DNA from 4 places in the Venatoribacter cucullus genome. Region 4 is predicted to be linked to each of the others. Evidence: predicted binding sites of a transcription regulator. Region 4 holds the regulator's gene; each other region holds the start of a gene.
What was found. The regulator sigma-54, encoded in region 4, starts transcription at its own class of promoters, with help from an activator protein. The targets are predictions, from matches to a motif close to TGGCACNNNNNTTGCTNT.
Positions count from the first base shown of each region.

Region 1: a site for sigma-54 is predicted at 3,577-3,594, ahead of GJQ55_RS05845 (CmpA/NrtA family ABC transporter substrate-binding protein). Genes of this name have one in related genera too.
Region 2: a site for sigma-54 is predicted at 2,668-2,685, ahead of GJQ55_RS12455 (TorF family putative porin). Genes of this name have one in related genera too.
Region 3: a site for sigma-54 is predicted at 2,974-2,991, ahead of GJQ55_RS09770 (flagellar basal body rod protein FlgF). Genes of this name have one in related genera too.

Region 1 covers NZ_CP046056.1:1,220,412-1,225,378, forward strand. Annotated here, with positions in the region: gene GJQ55_RS05830 (nitrate regulatory protein) at 1-234, opposite strand, end outside; gene GJQ55_RS05835 (ABC transporter ATP-binding protein) at 377-1,225, opposite strand; gene ntrB (nitrate ABC transporter permease) at 1,251-2,099, opposite strand; gene GJQ55_RS05845 (CmpA/NrtA family ABC transporter substrate-binding protein) at 2,120-3,409, opposite strand; gene GJQ55_RS05850 (YgiQ family radical SAM protein) at 3,857-4,967, shown strand, end outside.
Region 2 covers NZ_CP046056.1:2,638,237-2,643,203, reverse strand. Annotated here, with positions in the region: gene GJQ55_RS12470 (putative bifunctional diguanylate cyclase/phosphodiesterase) at 1-1,628, shown strand, start outside; gene GJQ55_RS12465 (DUF1569 domain-containing protein) at 1,650-2,165, shown strand; gene GJQ55_RS12460 (accessory factor UbiK family protein) at 2,174-2,413, opposite strand; gene GJQ55_RS12455 (TorF family putative porin) at 2,777-3,424, shown strand; gene glnK (P-II family nitrogen regulator) at 3,498-3,836, shown strand; gene GJQ55_RS12445 (ammonium transporter) at 3,886-4,967, shown strand, end outside.
Region 3 covers NZ_CP046056.1:2,053,720-2,058,686, reverse strand. Annotated here, with positions in the region: gene GJQ55_RS09775 (flagellar hook-basal body complex protein) at 1-2,849, shown strand, start outside; gene GJQ55_RS09770 (flagellar basal body rod protein FlgF) at 3,042-3,788, shown strand; gene flgG (flagellar basal-body rod protein FlgG) at 3,801-4,586, shown strand; gene GJQ55_RS09760 (flagellar basal body L-ring protein FlgH) at 4,597-4,967, shown strand, end outside.
Region 4 covers NZ_CP046056.1:2,367,139-2,372,105, forward strand. Annotated here, with positions in the region: gene GJQ55_RS11235 (KpsF/GutQ family sugar-phosphate isomerase) at 1-802, shown strand, start outside; gene lptC (LPS export ABC transporter periplasmic protein LptC) at 802-1,374, shown strand; gene lptA (lipopolysaccharide transport periplasmic protein LptA) at 1,352-1,927, shown strand; gene lptB (LPS export ABC transporter ATP-binding protein) at 1,924-2,649, shown strand; gene GJQ55_RS11255 (RNA polymerase factor sigma-54) at 2,744-4,237, shown strand; gene hpf (ribosome hibernation-promoting factor, HPF/YfiA family) at 4,280-4,582, shown strand; gene GJQ55_RS11265 (PTS sugar transporter subunit IIA) at 4,586-4,967, shown strand, end outside.

The sequences.
Region 1 (4,967 bases), 1.1 Mb from region 4:
GGTATCGCTGTTGCTCCATTGGTTTTGCAGTTCTTCCGTGCCGCGTACGCCCTGGCTGCCCAGAAACAGGTTGGATAAACCGCGTTCGTATTGCAGCTGATGCAGCAGGTTGCTGATGGCTATTACCAGCATACTGGTGCGTGAAAATTGCTCCAGCTCGCTCAGTTCCTGTTGGCGGCCGAGGGTTAAAAAATACGCAACGGCGTTACTGCGGTCAGACGGGGTGTTTAACATGGTTATCCTGCTCATTATGGCGCTGCTGAAAATTCAGCAGAATTTTAATCAATATCGCTTTTTGGTTAGCAAGATAAGTACCAGTTTTTATTCGACATAAAAAAACCGCCGGTTAAGGCGGTTCATACTGGGTTTAAGCAACTCAGCCGGCGGCAACGGCCGCTTTGGATTCGGCCGTTTTTACACTGGCAATGGGTTTTACTTTTTGCTGTTTTTCGTACAGGAAACGCAATACTTCGCCACGGTAGTGGTTGTACTGCGGATCATTGGCCAGCTCAATGCGGCTGCGCGGGCGCGGCAGGTCGATCTCAAGAATTTCACCAATGGTGGCTTTCGGACCGTTGGTCATCATCACGATTTTGTCCGACAGCAGTACCGCCTCGTCCACATCGTGGGTGATCATTAACACGGTGTTATTCAGTTCGGCCTGAATCCGCATCACTTCATCCTGCAGGTGGGCGCGGGTGAGGGCATCAAGGGCACCGAAGGGCTCGTCCAGCAGCAATAATTTCGGCTCCATGGCCAGGGCGCGGGCAATGCCCACCCGCTGTTTCATACCACCAGAAATTTCACCGGGGCGGCGCTCAATGGCGTGCGACATACCAACGAGGTTGAGGTTGTGCAGAATCCATTCGTGACGCTCTTTTTTGTTTTTGTGTTTGCACACTTTATTCACCGCCAGGGCGACGTTTTCGTACACCGTAAGCCAGGGCAGCAGCGAGTGGTTCTGAAATACCAGGCTGCGGTCGGGGCCGGGCTCGTTCACCTCTTTACCGTCCAGAATTACGTAGCCATCGGTGGCGGTGCTTAAACCGGCAACAATATTGAGCAGGGTAGATTTACCACAACCGGAGTGGCCGATAATGGAAATGTATTCGCCGCGTTTTACCGTAAGATTCACGTCGGCCAGCACCTGATTGCTGACGTTGTCGCGGGTAAATACTTTATTAACGTGCTGAACCTGCAGGTAACGTTCGTTGGCTGTTGTCATGGTTTTTTCCTCGTTCCGTGGGTCTTCAGGCACTGGTGCCGCGGGTAATTAAATTGCCGATGGCACCGACCATGCGGTCAAGGGCGAAGCCCACCAACCCCACAATCACCAGTGCCAGTACGATGTCGCTGAGACGGGAGGCGTTCCAGGCATCCCAGATAAAGAAGCCGATACCGACACCACCAATCAGCATTTCAGCCGCCACAATGGCCAGCCACGATAAGCCAACCCCAATACGCAACCCCGAGAAAATGTAGGGAGCAGCGGCGGGCAGGGTAATGCGCACGAAAAACTCCAGCGGGTTCAGGCGTAATACCTGCGCCACGTTGCGGTAATCCTGCGGAATATTGCGGATACCCACCGAGGTATTAATGATGATGGGCCAGATGGCGGTGATAAAAATCACGAAAATCGCCGAGGGTGCACTGGCCTGAAAAGCAGCCAGGGAAATCGGCAGCCAGGCCAGTGGCGGTACGGTACGCAGCACCTGAAAAATCGGGTCGAGGCCGCGCATGGCCCATTCGGAACTGCCCACCAGTACGCCTAAACCGATGCCGGCAATGACCGCCAGCGCGTAGCCATAGGCCACCCGTTCCAGGCTGGCGAGAATCTGCCAGCCCATGCCTTTGTCGTTACCGCCGTTGTCGTAAAAGGGTTCAATAATCAGCTCCCAGGTATCGGCAACCACCTGCGACGGAGCCGGCAGGCTGACACCGGGGCGGGAACACAGCAGTTCCCAGAAGCCGACCAGTACCACCAGTGTGAGCAGCGGTGGCAGGGCATGGTTAAGCAGCCAGTGGCCGCTGCGGCGCAGTTGTGCCGCCAGTTTGCCGTTGCCGTTCAGGCCCGGCAGAGCGAGGGTTCTTGAAGTCATCGTCAGTCTCCTCAGCAGCGTTATACGCGGCGGATCTTCAGTTGTTGCAGGTAGGCCTGCGGGTTGGCGGGGTCAAATTCCACGCCATCGAAAAAGCGTTCTTTGCCACGGGTTACGCCGGCGGGAATATCCGCTTTATCAATGCCCAGCGTGGCGGCGGCATCACGCCAGATATCTTCGCGGTTCACCTTGGCAATTAAGGCGTGCAGGTCGTAATCCAGCGGAATGGTGCCCCAGCGCTGGTTTTCCACCAGGAACCACAGGTCGTGGCTCTGGAAGGGGTAAGACGCCTGATGGCTCCAGTAACGCATCTGCTGCGGGTGGTTGTTAATGACTTTGCCGGTGCCGTAATCAAAGTTGCCTTTCATACGATCCACGATGTCGTTCACCGGGGCGTTGATCCAGCGGCGCTTGGCGCAGATGGCGGCGATTTCTTCTTTGTTTTCCGGCTGCTCGCAGAAAATCTGCGCTTCCATAATGGCCATCAGCAGGGCTTTGGCAGCATTCGGGTTGGCGGCCACATAGTCGGAACGCAGGGCAAAGGCTTTTTCCGGGTGGTCATTCCACAGCTCGCCGGTGGTGTTGGCGGTGTAGCCAATGCCCTGGTTAATGAGCTGGTGGTTCCAGGGTTCACACACACAGAACGTATCCATGCTGCCTACTTTCATATTGGCCACCATCTGCGCCGGTGGTACCACGATGGTGGAGATATTGCGGTCGGGGTCGATGCCGCCAGCGGCCAGCCAGTAGCGTATCCATAAGTCGTGGGTGCCGCCCGGGAAGGTCATGGCGGCGCGGATTTCTTTACCGGAGGCGCGTTTGGCCGCCAGTGCTTTGGCAAATTCGCTGGTGTCCACGCCCACGTTCAGGTCTTTGTATTCGTTGCCCACCGAAATGCACTGACCGTTCAGGTTCAGCCGCGCCAGAATGCTCATGGCCACCGGCTCGCTGTTAATGCCGGCGGTCATCAGGTAGGGCATGGGGGTAAGAATATGGCCGCCATCAATACCGCCACGGGCAGAGCCCAGCACCAGGTTGTCGCGGGTGGTGCCCCAGGACGATTGCTTCAGCACTTCCACTTCGGGCATGCCGTGCTTAGCGAACAAGCCCTTTTCCAGCGCCACAAACAACGGCGCGGCATCGGTTAAGGCAATAAAGCCCAGCTTGGCTTTGGTGGTTTCTGGTTTGCCGTTGCCGGCGTGGACACGGCTGGCGCTCAGCATTGCCGGCAGCATGCTGGTACCGGCAGCGGCGGCCATGCCTTTTAACAGCGTACGGCGACTGAGGTTGGCGTGGTTGTCTTGGCTCATGGTGGCTCTCCTGGCGTTACTGAATAGGTTCCGGCACCGGGGCATAAAAAAACCCACAGTCAGCTCCGGTGAAGGAACTGACGTGGGCTTCATTGCCGTGTCAGCAACCGGCATTGGTTGCTGACTGAAAGGTGCCTGAGTGGAATCTCCGGTCTTGTCACTGGGGTATTGCCAAAGTTGTGCCAGTTTTTGCCAGCAGGCGAAAAAGCCCCGTTATTACGGCGAGCAGCCGCTGTTGGCCGGAAAAAGACGGGCAGGTGCGGCGGTAAACGTGCCTTATTTGCGGCCATGACTGTCATTCGTTGCACCAGTGTGGTGCCACCGCGATGCCATTGTGGGTAACCCTTTTGCCTTACCCCGGTTTCTGGGACAATGCCCGACTAATTTGGTCAGCCGGGTTTTGCCTCCGTCTGGCCCCCTTGCACGACCAGCGATGAAGACAGCCTTATGAACCAGCCCGCCCAACGCCAAGCCGATGCTCCGCATCTGTTTTCTTATTACCCTTATTGGGCCGAGTGTTTCGGCACGGCGCCGTTTCTGCCCATGTCGCGGGCGGAAATGGAACAGCTGGGCTGGGACAGCTGCGATGTGATTCTTGTTACCGGCGACGCCTATGTAGACCACCCCAGCTTCGGCATGGCGGTGCTGGGGCGCTTGCTGGAAAAGCAGGGCTTCCGTGTGGGCATTATTGCGCAGCCAGACTGGAACAACCCTGAAGAGTTTAAAAAGCTGGGCAAGCCGAACCTGTATTTCGGCGTGACCGCTGGCAACATGGACTCGCTGATCAACAAATACACCGCCGACCTGAAAGTGCGCAGCGACGACGCCTACACGCCGAACGGCGAGCCGGGCAAGCGCCCCGACCGCGCCGTAATTGTGTATTCGCAAAAATGCCGCGAAGTGTACAAAGACGTGCCCATTGTCATTGGTGGTATTGAAGCCAGCCTGCGCCGTATTGCCCAGTACGATTACTGGAGCAACCAGCTGCGCCGCTCGGTGATTATTGATTCCGGCGCCGATGTTCTGTTGTACGGCAACGCCGAGCGGGCCTTGGTAGAACTGACCCACGCGCTGGCCGCTGGTAAAACCCTGGACGAGTTAAAAGACCTGCGCGGCACCACCATTGTGCGTGACGCCACCCCGGAAGGCTGGACGGAAATTGACTCCACCCGCATCGACTGGCCGGGGCGGCTGGATGAAATTCCCAACCCCTATGAGATGAAAGATACCGCCAGCATGAGCTGCAGCACCAATAACGATGCTGGCGAAGCCGATGACGTGATGCCGGTAAAAATTATTCCGCTGCCGCTGCAACGCAAAATCGACCACGACGAAAGCAAAACCGTTATCCGCCTGCCGTCGTTTGAAAAAGTGCGCAACGACAGCGCCCTGTATGCTCATGCCTCGCGCATTCTGCACCAGGAATCCAACCCCTATAACGCGCGGCCGTTAATTCAGAAACACGGCACCAAAGAAGTGTGGGTAAACCCGCCACCGATTCCGCTGGAAACCGACGAAATGGATTCGGTATTTGGCCTGTTTTATCAGCGCGTACCGC
Region 2 (4,967 bases), 270 kb from region 4:
GGTACCCGGTGTTGCTGGTGTTTGCCGCCATTCTGGGCAGTCCGTTGCTGTTTTTCTCGCTGCTGAGCGCCATTGTTGCTTATTGTTCGTTGCTGGCGGTGCTGACCATTAATGGTCATTTCATTATGGTGATTCCGCCGCTGTCCTGGGCGCACCTTATTTTTACCAACGTTATTCTGATTCTGACCGGCTTCAGTGTGTATTTGCTGTTGATGGATATGCGCCGCCTGATGGGTTCGCTGCGCGAAGAAAACCAGCGCGTTACCGAGCGCGAACAGATGATTGCCCGGCTGGCCAATAAAGATCAGCTAACCGGCTTAACGAACCGTCGCTATGCCGAACAGCAGTTTGATTTATTGCTGGAACAATCCAGACAGCAACACCGCTCACTGTTGCTGTTATTTCTGGATCTGGACAATTTTAAGCCCGTGAATGACTCCCTTGGCCATGCGGCCGGCGATTTATTACTGCAGGAATTATCGGCCCGGTTGCAGGAATTACAGCAGCCCGGTGAAGTGCTGTGCCGTTTTGGTGGTGATGAATTTTTATGGCTGGTGCTGGCTGACCGGAAACAACCGGTTACCCAGCAGGCACAACAGCGCGCACAGCAATTACTGGAAGCGGCCACGCGGCCATTTTTTATTATGCAGACGCATATTGATATTTCCGGTTCGGTGGGTATTGCGCTGGCGCCGGAGCACGGTGAAAGCTTTGCTGAACTCTGTCGCTCGGCTGATCTGGCGATGTACGATGCCAAAGAAAAAGGGCGCAATACCTTCAGTTATTTCCACGATGATCTTAACCGTATCAGTGTGGATAAATTTTACCTGCTGAAGCTGATGCGGGACGCCCTGAAAGAAGAGCAGTTCCACCTTTATTACCAGCCCCAGTACGATCTGAGCGATGGCCGGATTCACAGCTGTGAAGCCTTGTTGCGCTGGCCGCAGAAAGGCGGGCAATTTATTAACCCGGATCAGTTTATTCCGCTGGCAGAAAGCAGTGGCATTATCCATGAAATCGGCCGCTGGGTGCTGGAGCGGGCCTGTACCGATTGTATGAACTGGCGCACCCAGGGCTTTGGCAACGTTGGCGTAGCGGTGAATATTTCCATGGTGCAATTCCGGGGCGGTAATCTGCCGGAGCTGGTGGAAACCATCTTGCGCCGTACCGGGTTGCCGGCGCACTTGCTGGAGCTGGAGCTGACTGAGTCGCTGCTGATCAGTGACGATAACAGCATTCAGCAGCAGCTTGACCGCCTGCACGCTATGGGCGTGACGCTGGCCATCGATGATTTCGGTACCGGTTATTCCAACCTGGGGTATTTGCGCCGCTTTAATGCCAGCCGGCTGAAAATTGATAAATCTTTTGTGTCGGCGCTGGGTGTCTCTGACCGCGATAAACCGCTGGTGCGGGCCATGATTCAGATGGCCCACAGCCTGGATCTGAAGGTGGTGGCGGAAGGCGTGGAGGATGAAGACACCCTGCAGCAGCTGCGTTTACTGGGCTGTGATGATGGTCAGGGCTGGTTATGGTCGAAGGCGTTACCGATGCCGGAATGGCTGGACTATTTACAGCAGAATACCAACAATCGTCAGCCGGCCTATTCACGGCCACCGTTATTACAATAAGAACATCACCACAGGATACTTATGAACCGCCGTCAATTTTTGCTGCTGGGCACTGCGCTGCCCGTGGCGCTGGTGGCTGCGCCCGCCGTTATTGCGCGTCAGCGCCATTATGATCTGCCTGCCCTGCAGGCTGAATTAGCCCGTTTACCCTTGAGTTTGCAGAATCCGGGCAGCTGGAACCTGAGCCAGATGCTGCAGCACTGCGCCCAGAGTGTGCGTTATTCACTGGATGGTTATCCGCGGCCCTTTTCGTCGTTATTTCAGCATACCGCCGGGCGCGCGGCAGCAACCGTATTCCGTGCTGCGGGTGCTATGCGCCATGATCTGAACGAAGCCATTCCCGGTGCCGCCGCACTGGATGCCAGCCTGCCGGTAACGCAGGCGCGTGACCTGTTGCTGCAGGCGTTAGCGGATTTTCAGCGTTACGATGGGCCATTAAAGCCGCACTTTGCTTACGGTGCGCTGGATAAACAGGCCTATGCCGCCGCCCATTGGCTGCATGTGCGTAATCATCTGGATGCGCTGGTAGCGGTCTGACCTGGCTGCTACGGCTGTTGTTGTTCCAGTACGCTCAGCCGTGCTTCCAGCTCTTCCAGGCGTTGCCGGGTGCGGCGCAGCGCTTCACTCTGCACGTCAAACTCTTCCCGGCTGACCAGATCCGCACTGGTCAGCAGCGCCTGCAGCTGGCTTTGCAGCAGCAGTTTTATTTCACCCGACAAGCCGGCCAGCGGGCCTTGTTGCAACATGTCCTGGATGCGTTGGCGGATCTGTTCCGGGTTCATCATAGTCAAGAGTCTCAGTCAGTGAATCTGGCTGCGATCTTAGCATGCAGGTAGCCGTTTAGGCGCTTCTTCTGAACCCCTGACAAATCCCTCAGCAGAATTGCACGGCTTTGGTGCATGCCTGAAAAAAGCGATGCACTTTAAGTGCACATTTATTTCTTTGGTGGTCCGTTTTTGATCCGCTGCGCTGTCTTAAATCCCGAAATTAAATTATTAAAGCCAGTGTTTATGCGGGCTGGCTGATTGTTTTTAAAAGTTGGCACAGCGGCTGCTATAGGACAGTTACGTGGTGAGCGCGGAAATAAAACAGTGCGCACCAAACGGGTTTAACCGAAAGAAATCCTTAACTGTATAAAGGAATGAACCATGAAGAAACTGTCTCAAGTAATCGCTCTGGCTGGTGTTATGTCTGCAGGTCTGGTGGGTGTTCAGGCTGTTCAGGCGGAAGTGTCGGCATCGGCTGCTGTTGCCAATAACTACATCTTCCGTGGCTTATTGATGGGGTCAGGCACTCCTGCTGTTTCCGGTGCTCTGGATTATGCACATGACTCCGGTGCTTACGCCGGTGTGTGGGGTACTTCTGGTGATACCGCTGCTGGTGATGAATACAATGTGTATTTCGGTTTTGGTGGTGAGTCTGGTGACTTCTCCTACGATGTGAATGTGCTGGGATATGTATACCCAACCACTAAAATCGATCTTGGCCAATTTGTTGAGCTGACCGCAAGTGTTGGTTTTTCAGGGTTGGGATTGTCTCTGACTGTGCCTGTTGCTGATGATAAAAATGCCATGGGCGGCGAAGACTACCTGTATGCAAAGCTTTCTTACGGCTATGACAAGTTTGGTGTTGTTATCGGCAATCAGACTGCTGATGCAGCCTCTGAGTACACCCACGTTGATCTGTCTTACCAATACAACGACAACATTGCCTTTGGTGTCAGCAAGATTGTAGACGGCGATATTTCTCAACGCGCCCTGTTCCAGGTGAGCTACAGCCTGCCTATTGAACTGTAAAACGCTTACAATAGCCCGTGCCCCCGCACGGGCTGTGAATCAACTTTAAAGCATTTAACAAAGGGGTTTTTCTATGAAACTCATTACTGCTGTGGTTAAGCCGTTCAAATTGGACGATGTGCGTGAAGCACTGTCCGAAATCGGCGTTCAGGGCATCACAGTGACCGAAGTGAAAGGTTTCGGCCGTCAGAAAGGTCACACTGAACTGTATCGTGGTGCTGAATATGTGGTGGATTTTCTGCCCAAAGTAAAAATCGATGTGGCTGTTTCTGATGACCTCACCGACAAAGTAATTGAAGCCATTACCAAAGCGGCCAACACCGGCAAAATCGGCGACGGCAAAATTTTTGTTACCAATCTGGAACAGATTATCCGTATCCGTACCGGCGAGACCGGCGCAGACGCGATCTGATCGATCTTTTCTTTTTGAATGAATCAGAGCCTTATGCGGGGGGCTTATCATGGAAAACAATATCTATGAACTTCAATACGCCATGGACACCTTTTATTTTCTGGTGTGTGGCGCGTTAGTAATGTGGATGGCGGCAGGTTTCGCCATGCTGGAAGCGGGCCTGGTCCGTTCTAAAAACACCACTGAAATTCTTACCAAAAACGTTGCTCTCTTTTCTATTGCCTGCACCATGTATCTGGTGTGCGGTTATCAGATTATGTACGGCGGCGGTTACTTCCTGTCGGGTATTACCGAAGTGGATACAGCAGCCGTGCTGGGCGAATTTGCGGCCCGTGAAGACGGTTTCCAGGGGGGTTCTATCTACTCCGGTGCATCCGACTTCTTCTTCCAGGTGGTATTCGTAGCAACCGCTATGTCGATTGTATCCGGCGCGGTGGCTGAGCGGATGAAGCTGTGGGCTTTCCTGGCCTTCGCGGTGGTGATGACTGCTGTTATTTACCCGATGGAAGGTTCCTGGACCTGGGGCGGTGAGTCTGTATTCGGTCTGTACAATCTGGGCGATATGGGCTTCAAAGACTTCGCCGGTTCAGGCATCGTTCACCTGGCGGGTGCTGCTGCGGCTTTGGCGGGTGTAATTCTGCTGGGTGCCCGTAAAGGCAAATACGGCCCGAACGGTGAAATCCGTGCCATCCCGGGTGCTAACCTGCCGCTGGCCACTCTGGGTACCTTCATCCTGTGGATGGGCTGGTTCGGTTTCAACGGTGGTTCGGTGCTGAAACTCGGCGATATCGGCAATGCACATTCTGTAGCTCTGGTATTCCTGAACACCAACGCGGCTGCCGCCGGTGGTCTGATCGGTGCTCTGCTGCTGGGTTATCTGTTCTTCCGCAAAGCGGATCTGACCATGGCGCTGAACGGTGCTCTGGCTGGCCTGGTTGCCATTACTGCCAGCCCGGATACTCCGCTGCCGCTGGTAGCAACCCTGATCGGTTTTGGTGGTGGTTTACTGGTAGTCCTGTCGATTCTGATGATGGATAAAGTCAAAATCGATGATCCGGTGGGTGCGATTTCTGTCCACGGTGTGGTGGGTCTGTATGGCTTGCTGGTGGTACCGTTCACTGCCGATGGCAC
Region 3 (4,967 bases), 310 kb from region 4:
TCACTTTGCCGGCCATTACTGCCGCCGATGACGTAGCCGACAAAGTACAGGCCATTCAGACCGCCATTAACGACAGCATCGGCACCGAGCAGTTGCGCGTCAGCGTTAACGGTGCGGGTAACATTGTGCTGCAACGGGCAGGCCTGAACGCCACCAACGGCAGCGGCTTTACCGTAGACAATGGTTGGAATGGTGCATTGGGTGCCAACACCGGCGTGGTGCCGGGTACGGCTGGCCAGCTGTTATTTGTTGGCGCTGGTGCCTTAACCGCTGACTTCCGCAGCATTCCGGGTACTCAGACCACCACCCGTACCACCGCAACACCACCACTGAACATGGTCGCCCATGATGCGGGTGCCTTTGCCAGTCTGACCGGTACTGTGTCCAACCCGGTACTGGATTTCAGCGGTCCCAATACCCTGAATTTCCGTATTACCACCGGTGCCAATGATTACGATATTTCTCTGAGCACAGCCGATTTCGTTACTCCTGGTGCGCCAATCGCCACCGACATTGCCAACGCGATTAACGCTGAGCTGCCAGCCGGAGCTCAGGTGTCAGCCTCGGTGGATGGCTTCGGCCGTATTCAGCTGGATGTGGTTGCCCCTGGTATCCAGGGGCAGCCGGTCCAGATCGGTCTGAACACTGGCAGCACTTACAGCCTGGATGCGTTGGGCTTCCTGGCGGATAACCGCATTGACAGTGGCTCTCCGGTTATTCAGGCCAACAACGAATTCCGTCTGCAGGTTACCAGTACCACCGGTAACGCCAGTGCGGCCTATAACATTGTGATTCCGCCGGCTAACTACGCCTCGCTGGATGATCTGGCGGTGGCCATTCAGCAGCAGATTGATGCCAACATTGGTGCTAACGGTCTGGCTGGTAAGGTCAGCGTGGATGCCGTGGGTGGCCAGTTGGTATTCACCAATACCAAACCAGGTTCCGGTGAGCGCATTGCCATTGCCGACTCGACCAACGCCAACACCGCCTTTGCACTGGATGCGCTGGGTCTGAATGCGGCCAACCTGTTCCCGGTGTACGGCACCGATCCGGTTGACCGTTCCAACAGCTTCCGCATTAACCTCACCGTACCGGCGCCCGACAGTGAAAACCGCAGCGGCTCGGTGCTGATTTCGCTGGATGAAGAATTCCGCTCGGTGCAGCAACTGGCCGCTGCCATTAACCGTCAGCTGAACAGCCAGGATTCTGATGGCTACATTGGTGTGCAGGCGCAGGCGGTTGAAATTGTTCCCAATACCGTACCGCCACAGTACAAGCTGGAACTGCGGGCCACCGAAGAAGGCGAAGCTTCCCTTATTTCAATCACCAACGTCAGTGCCTCTGGCCCCGACATCAGTGAAGCTCAGCTGTATGGTTTGCTGCAGGCCAACCCGGCCGACGGCAGCCTGCTGACCACCGGTATTGAAGGCGTTAACAACCTGTACCCGGAACAGCGCGTTACCCTGACCAACCCGGATGGTGAAGAAACCGACATTCTGATTCCGGAGCGCAGTGAAGCGAACGAAATTGTCGCGCTGTTTAACCTGCAGCCTGGTGTAACGGCGTCGGCCGAAACCACCATGACCATTCCGCTGTCCAGTTTTAACAGCCCCAGCAACGATATGCGCATTACCGTCAATGGTCAGCAACTGAACTCTACGTCGCTGCCGGATATTGCCGATGAAATTAATGCCCTGCGCAGCAGCACCTTACCGGGTTTCCGCGCCAGCATTGCCGATAATGGCGATCTGATTATTACCAACCAGATTGGCCGTGACATCAAACTGGCGATGCGCAGCCCGGTGGTCACCGACTCGCTGGTGGTGCAGGGTGCGGCTAACACCGGCCCGGTAGTGCTGGGTGGCACTGCCACGGCTGACCGCGCGGCGGCAGTAGGCGGTGTTGTGACCTTTATCTTCAATGAAGGTTACACCCTCAGCGATCCGCAGCCGGCGGTAGCGGGTATTTTCGGGGCGCTGACTCCGGAAGAATTTACTCCGTTCACCCTGAATGCCTTTGATCCGCTGGATCAGGACACCTACAACCACTCAACGTCGATGAAAATCTACGACAGCCTGGGTAATTCCCATGTGATGACTCAGTACTTCGTGAAAGAGCCGCTGGATCCATCGCGTCCGAACGAACAGAACATCTGGGCCATGTACGTTCAGGTGGATGGCTATGATGTGGGCGATCCGGATTCCAGTCTGCCGTTCCCGCAGAACCTGGAGCCGACCCGCGCCCGCTTTGAGCTGTTCTTTAATCAGGACGGCTCACTGGATACCACAGCCACCGGCGATATGTTTATTACCAACTGGGACCCGCGTGACGCCGAAGGCAACCCCAGCGGTGCCTTGGGTTCAGTAAACGTGCTGGAAGGGGGGTTACCGCTGAGCGAACCGGCCAGTAACTCCAACTTCCAGATTGATCTGGCGGGCACCACGCAGTTCGGCAGCGCCTTTGCGGTGAACGAAGTGAACCAGAACGGTTACAGCACCGGTCGTTTAACCGGCCTGGAAGTGGACCAGGAAGGCATTATCTTTGCCCGCTTCACCAACGGTCAGGCGCAAACCCTGGGCCAGGTGGCACTGGCCAACTTCCGTAATCCGGAAGGCCTGACCCCGCTGGGCGACACCGCCTGGGGTGAATCCTTTGAATCGGGTGTGGCCACCATTGGTTCGCCGCGTACCGCCTCGTTTGGTCAGATCACCTCGTCGGCCCTGGAAGACTCCAACGTCGAACTGTCCGAGCAGCTGGTGCGCCTGATTATTGCCCAGCGCAACTATCAGGCCAGCGCCAAAACCATTGAAACCACCGATCAGGTGACTCAGACCATCCTTAACCTCTAAGGTTGAGGATGCCGGCAAGCCTTTTCCGCTAAGCGTAGGAAAGGCTGCCGATTTTCCGCCACGGCGTTCTTATGGAACGCCGTATTTTTTTGTAACGCATTGAAAAATAACAATTAATTAGAATTGGCATAGTATCTGCTTTGTTTTATTCAACCGGTGCGTAAGCACTGCCTGAACAGCAAAGGTAATACTATGGATCGTGCGTTATTTATCGCCATGTCGGGTGCCAAACAGAACACCCTTGGCCAAAGTGCCCACGCCAATAATCTGGCGAATGCCAGCACCACAGGTTTCCGCGCCGACTACACCCAAAGCCGCGCGCAAGGCGTCTACGGCGAACATTTTCCCACCCGTGCCTACGCCATGACCGAACGTCCGGCCAGCGACTTCCGCCAGGGCCCGTTAATGGAAACCGGCCGCATGCTGGATGTTTCTATTGAAGGCGACGGCTGGTTTGCCGTGGTCGGCCCCGATGGTGAAGAAGCCTACACCCGCGCCGGCGATTTAAGCGTCGCTCCCGACGGCCGGCTTATTAACGGCCAGGGTTTGCAGTTAATCGGCGATGGCGGCCCGGTGGTGATTCCCGAATACGAAAGCATTGAAGTGAGCCGCGCCGGCATCGTGACCATTCAGCCGTTTGGTGAAGTACCGGCCGCCGTGGCCGAGCCGGTGCAGCTGAAACTGGTGCGCCCCGATGTGCGCGAGCTGGAAAAAGGCGAAGACGGCCTGTTCCGCTTCCGCGACCCCAACACCCCGCCAGCATTGCCGGAACCGGGCGTCAGCCTGGCGAACGGCTTTCTGGAAGGCAGCAACGTTAACGCTGTTACCGAACTCACCAGCATGATCGCCCTGAACCGTCAGTACGAAATGCAGGTAAAACTGATGAAGCGCGTCGATGAAAACACCGCCGCCACCACCCAGATACTGGGCAACCAGTAAGGAGCCTGAATTATGATGCCAGCACTTTGGGTCAGCAAAACCGGTCTGGAAGCCCAGGACCTTAACCTCACCACGGTGTCCAACAACCTGGCCAACGTCTCCACCACCGGCTTTAAAAAAGACCGCGCGGTGTTTGAAGACCTGCTGTATCAGGTACAGCGGCAACCGGGCGCCAATTCTTCGGCGGATACCCGCCTGCCATCCGGCCTGCAGCTGGGTACCGGTGTGCGTACCGCCGGCACGCAAAAGATTTTTACCACCGGCTCGCTGAACGTCACCGATCAGCCGCTGGATCTGGCCATTAACGGCCGTGGTTTCTTTCAGATTGCCATGCCCGACGGCACCATTGGTTACACCCGCGACGGCACCTTTCACATCAACGACGAAGGCGTGGTGGTTAACGTTAACGGTTACCCGCTGGAACCGCAGATTACCATTCCGGAACAGACCAACCAGCTCACCATCAGCAAAGACGGCATTGTGCAGGCCACCCTGTTCGGTGACCCCACGCCACAGGAGCTGGGCCAGATTGAAACCGCCGACTTTATTAACCCCGCCGGCCTGCAGGCCGTGGGCGGCAACCTGTTCTACGAAACCGCCTCCAGTGGCGCGCCGCTGGTCGGTGTGCCCAATGAAGAAGGCTACGGCACGGTAGAGCAGGGCGCGCTGGAAAACTCCAACGTCGAAGTGGTGGAAGAGCTGGTGAAAATGATTACCGTGCAACGCGCCTACGAAATGAACTCCAAGGTGGTGTCTGCCGCCGACCAGATGCTGCAGTTCTTAACGCAGAATACCTGAGGAGGCTGATATGAAAGCATTGCTGCTGTTGTTGCCATTGCTGACCTTAACCGCCTGCACCAGCGTGCCGCTGGAAAAAGACGTGTTTCCCGACGATCCGGATTTTGCCCCGGTATCGGCGCAAAGCCTGCAGCCGCCACCGGTGGAAAATGGTTCATTGTTTCAGGCCCGCTACGGTATTGGCCTGTACACCGACCAGCAGGCACGGCGGGTGGGCGATATTATTACGGTGATTTTTGACGAGGCCTACCAGTCCAGCAAATCGGCTGAAACCACCGCCGACAAATCCTCCACCGCCAACATTAACCCCGGCAGTATTCTGGGTACGGTGCCCAGCTGGAACGGCATGAGCCTGAATACACAGCTGAGCGCCGATCGGGA
Region 4 (4,967 bases):
TCATATCGGCAGCAAACTGGCGGCCACCCTCGCCAGCACCGGCACCCCGGCTTTTTTTGTGCACCCGGGCGAAGCCAGCCACGGCGATATGGGCATGATCCAGCCCACCGACGTGGTGATTGCCCTGTCCAACTCCGGCGAAACCGGCGAAGTGACCAGCCTGTTACCCTTGCTGAAACGCATGGGCACGGCGCTGATCAGCATGACCGGCAACCCCGCTTCCACCCTGGCAAAAGCGGCCGACGCCCACCTGGATACCGGCGTGGAACAGGAAGCCTGCCCGCTTAATCTGGCTCCCACCTCCTCCACCACCTGTGCACTGGTGATGGGCGATGCACTGGCCGTAGCCTTACTGGAAGCACGCGGCTTTACCGCCGAAGACTTTGCCTTTTCCCATCCGGGCGGTTCGCTGGGCCGGCGCCTGCTGCTGAAAGTGGATGACATTATGCACACTGGTGCCGGCATTCCCGTGGTGGGGCCGGAAGCCACACTGTCGCAGGCACTGTTGGTGGTAACCTCCAAAGGTCTGGGCATGACCACCGTGCAACAGGATGGTCAGCTGCTGGGTATTTTTACCGACGGCGACCTGCGCCGGGCTATTGATCAGGGGGTTGATATTCACACCGCCACCATGGCCGATGTGATGACCCGCGGTGGCAAAGCCACCCGTCCCGGCACCCTGGCCGCTGAAGCCCTGAAAATTATGGAAGACAACAAGATCAACGCCCTGGTCGTCAAAGACGGCGACCAGGCGGCCGGCGTCCTGACCATGCACGATCTGCTGCGGGCGGGCGTGCTCTGATGCGGAAGCAATACGTTGTCCTGGCACTGGCGCTGCTGGCCGGCATTGGCCTGCTGAACCTCGACCGGGTAAAAGAAATGCCGGTAACAGCCACCCCGGTGGTCAGTGGAAATGAAGAGGCCGACTATTACGGTGACCAACTGTATCAGCGCCAGTACAACGCGGCCGGTCAGCTGGAGCAGAGCTTCCGCGCCGCCACCCTGCAGCATTTTCCGCTGTCTGCCGTGTCGCACTTTACCCGGCCGCGCATTATCACCACGGCTGAAGACGGCAAAATGTGGCAGATTGATGCCCTGACCGGCGAAGCACTGGACCAGGACGAGCGTCTGACCCTGCGTGAGCAGGTGGAAATCCGCTCCATCAACACGCCCGCTGACGACCCGATTACCATCCATACCGACTGGCTGAACTACCATGCCGGGCAGCAGACCGCCACCACCGATGCACCGGTGGTGATCCGTCATCCGGCCACGCTGACCGAAGCCACCGGCATGACCCTCAATGTCGCTGACCGCACCCTGCAACTTCATCATCAGGTAAACACCCGTTATGTGCCGCAAGCATCTGAATAAACTCTGTGCCGCTGCCCTGCTGCTGCCGGCGCTGGCGTCCGCACTGCCGGAAGACTTCAACCAGGAAGTGGTGATTGTTTCCGACCGCGCCGAAATTGACCGTCAGGCCGGAGTCGTGATCTATCAGGGCGATGTCCTCCTGACGCAGGGCACCCTGCGTATTGAGTCTGACCGCCTGACAGTGGTCAGCACCGAAGGCCGGATGGAAAAAGCCACCGCCGAAGGCCAGCCGGCCCGTTATCAGCAGCAGATCAACCCCGGCTCACCGCTGACCCATGCGCACGCGCAACGCATCGACTATCTGGCCGCCAATCAGGAAGCCATCCTGATCGGCAATGCCGTACTGCGGCAGGACAGCAACGAAATTACCGGTGAGCGTATCCGCTACGATATGAACACCGAAGTCATCTCCGCTGGCCAGCCAGCCGACGCTGGGGAAAAACCGGCCCGGATCAAAGTGATCTTCCAGCCCAAAACCGCTGAGCCGGCCACAGCGCCCGCTCCGGCAGTAACCGTTCCGGATGCACCGGTTCCGGCGGAGACCCAGCCATGAAAACCCTGCACGCCGAATCGCTGGCAAAAAGCTACGGCAACCGCCAGATCGTTAAAGACGTCTCCATGTCGGTGAACAGCGGCCAGATTGTCGGCCTGCTCGGCCCCAATGGTGCCGGCAAAACCACCTGTTTCTATATGATTGTGAATCTGGTGCAGGCGGATAACGGCCGTGTGCGCATCGACGATGAAGACATTAGCCACCTGCCCATGCACGGACGAGCCAAAAAAGGCATTGGTTACCTGCCGCAGGAAGCCTCTATTTTCCGCAAGCTGAGCGTGGCCGATAACATTATGGCCATTCTGGAAACCCGCAAAGACCTCGATAAAGCCGGTAAACAGGCCAAGCTGGAAAGCCTGCTGGATGAGTTTCATATTCAGCATATCCGTGACAGCAAAGGCATGGCGCTGTCCGGTGGCGAACGGCGGCGGGTGGAAATTGCCCGCGCGCTGGCGGCCGAACCCTCCTTTATTCTGCTCGATGAGCCTTTCGCCGGGGTTGACCCCATCTCCGTTGCCGACATCATGGATATTATCCGCCAGCTGAAAGCGCGCGGCATCGGCGTACTGATTACTGACCACAATGTGCGGGAAACACTGGCCATCTGTGAAAAAGCCTATATCGTCGGCGGCGGCCATATTATTGCCGAAGGTACCGCTGAGCAGGTATTGGCCAACGAACAGGTGCGTAAACAGTATCTCGGAGAAGATTTCCGCCTGTGAGCCAGTAACTGACGTGGTTTGTCAAGGATAGCCAGACCGGGCCCTTGGCGTATAATGCAACATTAATGCCGTTTTGAGTGAATACTGAAGCCCTATGAAAGCCTCCCTGCAGTTAAAGATGGGTCAGCAACTCACGATGACCCCGCAATTACAGCAAGCCATCCGCCTGCTGCAATTGTCGACCCTCGATCTGCAACAGGAAATTCAGGAAGCGCTTGATTCCAACCCCATGCTGGAAGTGGAAGAAAACGAACACGACGGCCTCAACGATTTATCCTTGCCGGCGACCGCCGACATCAGCACCGAAGTCAGCAGCCACGACCATGACGATGGCGCTGACACCCCGGAACTGGACGAACAATGGTCACAGGAACAGATTCCGGATGACCTGCCGGTCGACAGCCAGTGGGAAGATACCTACCAGACCACCGCCGGCGTGGCCTCCGGCAACAGCGGCGCCATCGACGACGACTTTGACTACGACGCCCGTCACGCCAGCACCGACAGCCTGCAGGACCACCTGCTGTGGCAGCTGAACCTGACCCCGATGTCCGATACCGACCGCGATATCGCCCTGATGCTGATCGACGGCGTCGATGATGACGGCTACCTGCACACCACGGTTGAGGATGTGCTGGAAAGCATGGACCCGGAGCTGAACGTCGAAGAAGACGAAGTGATGGCCGTGCTGCACCGCCTGCAACAATTTGACCCGGCCGGGGTATTTGGCCGCGACCTGCGCGAATGCCTGCTGCTGCAACTGCACCAGATGCCGGCCGACACCCCCTGGCTGGCGGAAACCCGGCTGGTGATCAGCGAACATATTGAGCTGCTGGGCAACCGCGACTACCCGACCCTGATGCGCAAAACCAAACTGCGCGAAGATGATCTGAAAGCCGTGCTGCGGTTAATCAAAGAGCTGAACCCCAAGCCCGGCTCCGGGATCAGTTCCGAACAGGCCGAATACGTTATTCCCGATGTGATCGTGCGTAATATCCGCGACGAATGGCGGGTGGAACTGAACCCCGACATTGCCCCCAAGCTGCGCGTCAACGCCGATTACGCCGCCCTTATCCGCCGCTCCGACAACAGCACCGATAACGCCTTTCTGCGCGACAACCTGCAGGAAGCGCGCTGGTTTATCAAAAGCCTGCAAAGCCGCAACGAAACCCTGCTGAAAGTGGCGACCAAAATTGTCGAATACCAGATCGACTTTTTCGAGCAGGGTGAAGAAGCCATGAAACCGCTGGTACTGCACGATATTGCCGAAGCGGTGGGCATGCACGAATCAACCATTTCGCGGGTCACCACGCAAAAATACATGCACACCCCGCGCGGTATTTTCGAGCTGAAATACTTTTTCTCCAGCCACGTCAGTACCGACAGCGGTGGCGAATGTTCCTCCACCGCCATCCGTGCCATGATCAAAAAACTGATTGCCGATGAAAATGCCCGCAAACCATTAAGTGACAGCAAACTGGCTGCCTTGCTGGCCGACAAGGGGATTCAGGTTGCACGCCGTACCGTTGCCAAGTACCGTGAAGCCATGCTTATTCCGCCGTCGAACGAACGCAAACAACTGATTTAAAACTGTTTTAACTTACCAGCATAAAAACCAAGGAGTCTGGATATGAAAATCAACCTCAGCGGCCACCACATCGAAATTACCGAAGCGCTGCAAAGCTATGTGGAAGAAAAAATGTCACGCCTGAGCCGTCATTTCGACAACATCACCAACGGCCAGGTGACCCTGACCGTAGTGAAAGAACGCATGACTGCGGAAGCCACCATCCACGTTGCCGGTGCCGACCTGCACGCCAGCGCTGAACATGACGATATGTACGCCGCCATCGACCAGATGACCGACAAACTCGACCGCCAGGTGTTAAAACACAAAGAAAAACTGGTGGACCGTCAGCACGGTCACAACTGAGCCATGGCCATCAGCATCGGGGATATTCTGACCCCGGAACGTACGTTATTTGACGCCCCGGTTTCCAGTAAGAAAAAGTTACTGGAATATCTGGCCGGTTTTGTCGCCGACCTGACACCGGACAGTTCCGCCGACGATATTTACGAGCGCTTACTGGGCCGTGAACGGCTGGGCAGCACCGGCATCGGGGAGGGCATTGCCATTCCCCATTGCCGCCTGCCACAGTGTCAGCATCCTTTTGGCGTACTGCTGCGCCTGAGCGAAGCCATTGACTATGACGCCGTTGACCGGCGGCCGGTCGACCTGGTGTTTGCCCTGTTCGTACCGGAAGAAGCCAACGACGAGCACCTGCAGGTGCTGGCCATGCTGGCGCGTAATTTCACCG